2 regions of the Streptomyces sp. NPDC048462 genome follow, and region 1 is predicted to be linked to the other one. Evidence: riboswitches for the same ligand, from Rfam matches in the RefSeq annotation. Region 1 holds a riboswitch; the other holds the start of a gene.
What was found. Region 1 has a riboswitch for cobalamin ahead of ACGFU6_RS06875 (CbtB-domain containing protein). Riboswitches for the same ligand answer to the same signal wherever they lie in the genome.
Positions count from the first base shown of each region.

Region 2: linked by a shared signal. The riboswitch ahead of ACGFU6_RS01845 (ABC transporter substrate-binding protein) and the one ahead of ACGFU6_RS06875 (CbtB-domain containing protein) in region 1 are both predicted to bind cobalamin.

Region 1 is NZ_JBICXG010000003.1:167,791-171,390, reverse strand. Features, by position in the region: gene ACGFU6_RS06885 (GNAT family N-acetyltransferase) at 1-324, shown strand, start outside; gene ACGFU6_RS06880 (CbtA family protein) at 417-1,190, opposite strand; gene ACGFU6_RS06875 (CbtB-domain containing protein) at 1,220-1,435, opposite strand; adenosylcobalamin (AdoCbl) riboswitch at 1,481-1,575, opposite strand; gene ACGFU6_RS06870 (histidine phosphatase family protein) at 1,699-2,283, shown strand; gene ACGFU6_RS06865 (family 16 glycosylhydrolase) at 2,479-3,381, shown strand; gene ACGFU6_RS06860 (RidA family protein) at 3,461-3,600, opposite strand, start outside.
Region 2 is NZ_JBICXG010000001.1:450,328-453,927, forward strand. Features, by position in the region: gene ACGFU6_RS01825 (acyl-CoA dehydrogenase) at 1-318, shown strand, start outside; gene ACGFU6_RS01830 (hypothetical protein) at 315-491, shown strand; gene ACGFU6_RS01835 (acyl carrier protein) at 586-846, shown strand; gene ACGFU6_RS01840 (beta-ketoacyl-[acyl-carrier-protein] synthase family protein) at 843-2,066, shown strand; cobalamin riboswitch at 2,138-2,326, shown strand; gene ACGFU6_RS01845 (ABC transporter substrate-binding protein) at 2,362-3,429, shown strand; gene ACGFU6_RS01850 (FecCD family ABC transporter permease) at 3,426-3,600, shown strand, end outside.

The DNA.
Region 1 (3,600 bases):
TTCGGCTCGTACGAGATACGGCTCGGTGCGGACGGGCCGGTGATCGGCGGGCTGGGGTTCCACGGAGTTCCCGACGAGGCCGGACACGTCACGATCGGCTACGGGCTCGTGCCCTCGGTCCGCGGCATGGGGTACGCCTCCGAGGCGCTCCGCGCGCTGCTGCGGTTCGCCCGCGACCGGGGCGTCGCCTGCGTGCACGGGGACACCGACCTCGACAACATCGCCTCCCAGCGCGTCATGACGGCCGCGGGGATGCGCCTGGTGCGTGAGGACTCCCTGCTGAAGCACTACCGCGTGGACTGGGACGGTCCCGCGGAGCGGTGACGCGCACCGGCCCGTGGCGCGGCGGAACCCGCGAGAAGAACTCACCTCGCGGGTTCCGGCGCCGCACGGGCCCGACGGCACGTCCGGGCGGGTCAGCGCGCCGCGGCCGCGGCGCGTTCCGCCGTTCCGCTTCCGGCCCGGGCAGGCTGTGCCCTCGGCACCAGCAGCCGTTCGGTGAGGTAGCCGAAGAGCAGCCCGAAGGTGGTCCACAGCGTGACCTGGACCGCGAGCGTGGCCAGCCTGAACTGCCACAGCAGGGTGGCCGGGAAGTCCTTTCCGACCTCGTTGAACGAGGGCAGGAAGACGTACGCGAGACCGATGAGCAGCACGTATCCGGCCGCTGCGGCGATCGTCGCGTTCCAGGCGCCCAGGCGGGGTGCCAGCCGCTTGCCGAGGATGACGGCGGCGACGGCCAGCAGCACGCTGAGGGCGACCATCAGGAAGAACAGTGCCGTGCGTCTGCCGATCGTGTCGGGGTTGCCGACGGCCGGCGGGTTCGCCGGGTACTTCAGGAACGGCACGACGTACACGGCCAGCAGGGCCGCGCCCGCGATCAGCGCCGCGGTGGCGCGCGGGCCGAAGCGGCCCGTCCGGCCGAGTGCGTAGCAGAAGACGAGTGCGGCGATGCCGCCGATGGCCACCCCGAAGACGAGTACGCCGGTGGCGAGTCCCGCGGTGGACTGCATGGTGCGGCTGACGAGTTCCTCGCCGCCGCCGTGGTCGTGGCTGTGCGCCTCCTCGAGGGCGATGGCGGCGTCCACCCGGGACTCGCCGAGGAAGTAGGCGACGGCCAGCGCGAGCGCGCCCGCGACGAGGCCGGCCAGCATGCCGCGGACCAGCAGAGCTCTGACAGATATGGAGTTCATGAGGGATTCCCCTGGATCAGCCCGGTGGGTCAGTGGCAGGGGAAACCGAGCAGGTGACGGCCGTCGTGGACCCACTCGTGCACGCCCGCGCCCGAGATGACGGAGGTGGCGCCCTGCTCGGCGCCGACGAAGTACAGCAGGATCAGCATGAGGATGCCGAAGAAGACCGCCCAAGGGGCGATGGCCTTCAGCGAGATGGGAGTGATGGCGGGTGCGCCGGTGGCGGGGGCAGCAGTCTGTGCCATGGCAGAACCTCCTGTGGGAACACGCGTCCCGATCGTGGTGCCTGAGACGAAGGTGCTGGGTCTGACTTCCCCGCACAGGTGCGGGTTCACAGTGGCGCGACCGTGCCGGATTCTCACCGGACTTCCGTCACACCCTCGTCGTGTCGTCGCGACCATACCGCCTGGGCGTGGGCGCCGCCATGGTGCGGTCCGGGCATCCGGGAAGCCCGGATGCCATGGTGTGGTTGGCCAAGTGGCCACCGTTCAGGGAGTTGAGAGCAGTAATGACGGTACGGGTGATGTTGATCTCACCGGCGATGAACGCGGCGCTGCGCGAGGCCCGGTTCGCCGGTGACGCGCCGCTGGACGACGCCGGGCTCCGGCAGGCGCGGGACGCCGCGCCCGCCGTGCCCTCGGCGGCCAGGCACGTGCGCGGCCCGTCCATGCGCTGCACCGCGACCGCGGACGCGCTGGGACTCCGCTCCGATCCCGAACCCGCCCTGCGGGACTGGGAGATGGGCCGCTGGACCGGCGCCCGGCTGACCGAGGTGAGCACGGACGAGCCGGACGGGGTGGCCGCCTGGCTGACCGATCCTGCCGCCGCGCCGCACGGGGGTGAGTCCCTGCTGGAACTGTGCGCGCGGGTGGGCTCGTGGCTCGACTCCCCGCACAGGAGCGACGACGGGCAGGTGCTGGCGGTGGCCGAGCCCGCCGTGATCCGCGCTGCGGCTGTCCACGCGCTGGACCTCCCGCCGCAGGCCTTCTGGCGGCTGGACGTGGCACCGCTGACGGTCACGGAGCTCAGCGGCAGGTCGGGGCGGTGGAACCTGCGCTGCGGCCGGCCGCTCCCGGCGGCACCGGAGAGCTGACGAACGCGGCGACGGGGCGGTAGGCCGGTGCGTGCAAGAACTGTGGTCTGCCAAGAGCCTTGACACGCTCTTGGTTCACTTCTTAAATCACGAAGTGAACTAAGGCCGCAACTCCCCCACGTGGCCGCCATGCCCCCACTTGTCATATGCATGGTGAGTCACATTCCCTCCGTCCCGTACGGAAAGGAAATCCACATGAGCTCCCCCCACCTGACCAGGCGCCTCCTGGTCTCCGCACTCTCGGTACTCGCCCTCGTCTCCGCCACCTCCGGCCTCGCCTCCGGCGCCCCCATGCCGTCTCCGGCCTCGAAGGGATCCGTCACCACGCAGGCGTCCGCCGCCGCCGCGACGTTCACCGACGACTTCGACGGAGCCGCAGGTTCCGCCGTTGACGGCGGCAAGTGGCAGATCGAGACCGGTGACAACGTCGACAACCACGAGCGGCAGTACTACACCGCCGGGAACAGCAACGCGGCGCTGGACGGCCAGGGTCATCTGGTCATCACCGCGCGCAAGGAGAACCCGAACAACTACCAGTGCTGGTACGGCACCTGCGAGTACACCTCGGCGCGGCTGAACACCTCGGGCAAGTTCACCCAGACCTACGGCCACGTCGAGGCCCGGATGAAGATCCCGCGCGGCCAGGGCATGTGGCCCGCCTTCTGGATGCTCGGCGACGACATCGGACAGGTCGGCTGGCCCAACTCCGGCGAGATCGACATCATGGAGAACGTCGGCTTCGAACCCAGCACCGTCCACGGCACCCTGCACGGCCCCGGCTACTCCGGCTCCGCCGGCATCGGCGCCGGCTACAGCCTCCCCGGCGGCCAGGCCTTCGCCGACGACTTCCACACCTTCGCCATCGACTGGGCCCCCGATTCCGTCACCTGGTCCGTCGACGGCAACGTCTACCAGCACCGCACCCCCGCCGACACCGGCGGCAACACCTGGGCCTTCAACAAGCCCTTCTTCCTCATCCTCAACCTCGCCGTCGGCGGCTACTGGCCCGGCGACCCCGACGGCAACACCACCTTCCCCCAGCAACTCGTCGTCGACCACGTCCGCGTCACCACCAGCGACACCCAGCCCCCGGCCTGAGCGAAGAGGTCCCGCCGGGCGGTCGCCCGGCGGGACCGCGTGCGCCGCCTGCGGCGCGGCCGTGAGCCCTGGCGCGGCTTCAGCCGCGAAGAGAAGCGGGTCGTTGTCCAGCGCTCGGCGCCACGGCCAGGGCGTCGATCTCGACCCGGAAGTCCGGGTGAACCAGGCCGGCGACCCCCACCAAGGAGCAAGCGGGCGGGTTCTCCGCGTCCTGGTGCT
Region 2 (3,600 bases), on a different contig from region 1:
CCCGAGGGGTTTGCCCGCGAGCGGCTGAGCGAGCTGGCCCGGCTGTTCGCGCTGCGCCTGGTCCAGCACCACAGCGGGGACCTGCTCGTCGCCGGCCACCTCACGGCCGGCCAGGTCGAGGACCTGACGGAGCGCACCGAGCGACTCGTCGCCGCGGTGGCGAACCACCTGCCCGAGCTCGCCGACTCGTTCGCGCTGCCGGAGGAGGTGCTCGCCGACTGGCCCATCGCCGGAGCCCGCTACGCCGAGGCGTACGACGACCCGGGGGCGTCCTGGCACACGGGCGGGTCCCCGGCACCCGCCGGAGCCGGGCGATGAGCGGCTCGGCGGAGCTGGCGGTACCGCAGGGCGTTCGGCGCGCGGCCGACGTGGTCCAGGGCCTCGGCGTCGGTGCCGTACTGCTGGCCTTCTGGGGTACCGCGGCCGTGCTCTCGCGCTGGTGCACGGGGGCGGCGACACCCGCAGGCGAATCGGTTCGCCGCAAGGCGTAACTGGAGGAACGCTGCTCAGTTACTTCGGCGTCGGGGTGGTGAGAGGAACCGCCCGGGACACCCCCGCCGGACGGGCATGATGGAGAGGAAGACCATGAGCGCGATTCACCCCACGATCACCGAGGTACTCAGCCGTACCTTCAGGGTGCCTGTGGCCGAGATTCTCCCCGAATCCACGATGGACAGCCTGGACATGGACTCCCTGGCAGTCGCCGAGTTCGCCGTCGTCATCAGGGAGGCCGTCGGCGTCGAGCTGGATCCGGGCACGCTGCACCGGGACACCAGCCTCGCCGGGCTCACGGAGTTCCTCCGCGCGGCGGCCGGCGACGAGGCGCCGGTGAGTGCGGCCCGATGAAGATGCCGGCCATCGCTGTCACCGGTCTGGGAATGATCACCCCGGTCGGCAACGACACCGAGTCCACCTGGGACGGGGTGTGCGCCGGCGTCAGCCCGGCCCGCATCGTTCCCGAGCTCGCAGGATGCGCGATCGACTTCGCCTGCACGGTCGAGGGCATCGACCTGGACGCCGCGATCGGCCGGCGTACCGCCTTCCGCATGGGCAGGTACACCAAGTTCGCGGTACTGGCCGCGCGGGAGGCGGTCTCCGACGCGGGACTCGACCCGGGCGGCTGGGACGGCAGCCGGGTCGCGGTCGTCGTCGGCACCAGCAGCGGCGGATCCGCCGGTCTGACCGATCAGGCCCTGGTGCTGGAGCGGCGCGGGCCCGAGGCGACCTCGCCGTCCGGGATCCTGCTCACCATCCCGAACATGCCCGCGGCGGAGATCGCGATCGAGATGAGCGCGACGGGCCCCAGCCTGGCGCCCTGTACCGCCTGCTCGTCCGGGATCACCGCGCTGTCCGTGGCCCGGGACCTGCTCGTCACCGGACAGTGCGACCTGGCCATCGCGGGAGCCACCGAATCGACCCTCTTCCCGATCGCCATGACCGGATTCGCCAGATCCGGCGCGGCCGCCCTCGCGGACCGGGACCTGTCCCGGCTCAGCCGGCCCTTCGCGGCCGACCGGGCCGGGCTCGTCATGGGGGAGGGCGCCGCCGTCATGGTGCTGGAGCGCGCGGCCGACGCCGAGGCCCGGGGCGCCGAGCCACGCGCGTTGCTCGCGGGCACCGGCGCCACCACCGACGCGCACCACCCCACCAGCCCGCACCCCGACGGGCGGATCGCCCAGGCGGCCGTCGAGGCCGCGCTGCGCGACGCGGGCTGGCAGGCCGGGGACGTCGAGCACATCAACGCGCACGGCACGGCGACCCCGCGCAACGACGCGGCCGAAGCCGCCCTGATCGGCCGGGTCTTCCCGCACCGGCCGCCCGTCACCGCGCCCAAGGGCGTGCTCGGCCACTGCATGGGCGCGGCCGGAGCGATCGAGGCGGGGCTGACGATCCTGACGCTCCAGCGCGGAATCGTCCCGCCCGTCGCCAACCTGGACGCGCCCGCGCCCGGGTTCGACATCGACTGCGTGACCAAGCGGCCACGGGCGCTGCCCGTGCGGCGGGCTCTCAGCCACTCCTTCGGATTCGGCGGACACAACGCCGTGGTCGCACTCCTGCGGCCCTGAGGACGCGGGGCGGACCGGGCCGGGCAGGCCCGGTCCGCCCGCCGTACCGTCGCTGAGCTGCGCGGACCCCGTGGTAGCGTGCCTGGGCCAGTCGAACTCCACGTAGGGGTCAGGGAATCCGGTGTGAATCCGGAACTGACGCGCAGCGGTGAGGGGGACGGGCGGGGCCAACAGCCACTGGGAGACCCACGGGTCCCCGGGAAGGCGTCCCGACCGTACGAACCCGAGTCCGAAGACCTGCTGGCGCCCGCGGTCCGGCACCGGTTCGCGGAACTCCGTACAGCGGGCCCCGCGCATGGGCCCAGAGACGCCGAGGTACTTCGTGCCGCTCATAGCCGGCCATGCCCGCTCCGCCGCCCTGCTCACGGCCGCAGCACTCCTGCTGACCGCCTGCGGCACAGGCGGCGACAGCTCCGCCGACAGGCCCACCGGGGCCGACGGCTATCCGGTGACCCTGAAGAACTGCGGGCACACCGTCACCGTGCGAGCGGCCCCGCGCCGCGCCGTCCCGGTCGACCAGGGGTCCACCGAGATCCTGCTCTCGCTCGGCCTCGCCGGCCGGCTGGCCGCCACCGCCACCTGGACCGACCCGGTGATGAAGGGCCTGGAGAAGGCCAACGCCGGCATCCCCCGGATCTCCGAGAACCGTCCCTCGTCCGAGAAGGTCCTCGACCAGGAGCCCGACTTCGTCAGCGCGTCCTTCGAGTCGACGCTCGCCAAGGGCGGCGTCGCCCCCCGGGAACAGTTCGAGAAGCTGGGCGTCCCCACCTACGTCTCGCCCGCCGACTGCACCGCCAAGGACAACAGCAAGGACGGCGACGGGGTCAGGACCGGAGCACTGACCATGGACAGCGTCTACCGCGAAGTACGCGACATGGCCAAGGTGTTCGGTGTCCCGGAGCGAGGCGAGAAGCTCGTCGCGGAGCTGACCGCCCGGGTACGGAAGGCGACCGACGGCATCAACGCCTCCGGCGCCACCCTGATGTACTGGTTCGCCAACTCCGAGTCCCCGTACCTGGCGGGCTGTTGCGGGGCGCCCGGCGTCATCACCCGGGAGCTGGGCGCGAAGAACGTCTTCGACGACACCCATGAGGAATGGCCGCAGATCAACTGGGAGACGGTCGCCGACCGCAACCCCGACGTGCTGGTCATCGGTGATCTGACCCGCAAGTCGCAGACCGCCGAGAGCGCCTCGCGGAAGATCGCGTTCCTGGAGTCCAATCCGGCCACGAAGAACATGGACGCCGTACGGCACAAGCGCTACGTGCTGCTCAGCGGGCAGGCCATGAACCCGTCGATCCGGACGGTCGAGGGCGTGGAGCGGGTCGCCGCCGGGCTGCGCACCTTCGGGCTCGCGGGGTGACGGACACCGAACGGGCCGCGCGGGCGAGCGGACACGAGCTCCCCGCCGCCGGTGAACGCGGGCGTCGCGGTGTCCGGGGCATCGGCGGGGGACTCCTGTGGGCCGGCGGCCTGCTGCTCCTGGTCCTGTCCGTCGCCGTGGCCGTCACCATCGGCCCCGCCCGGATCTCCG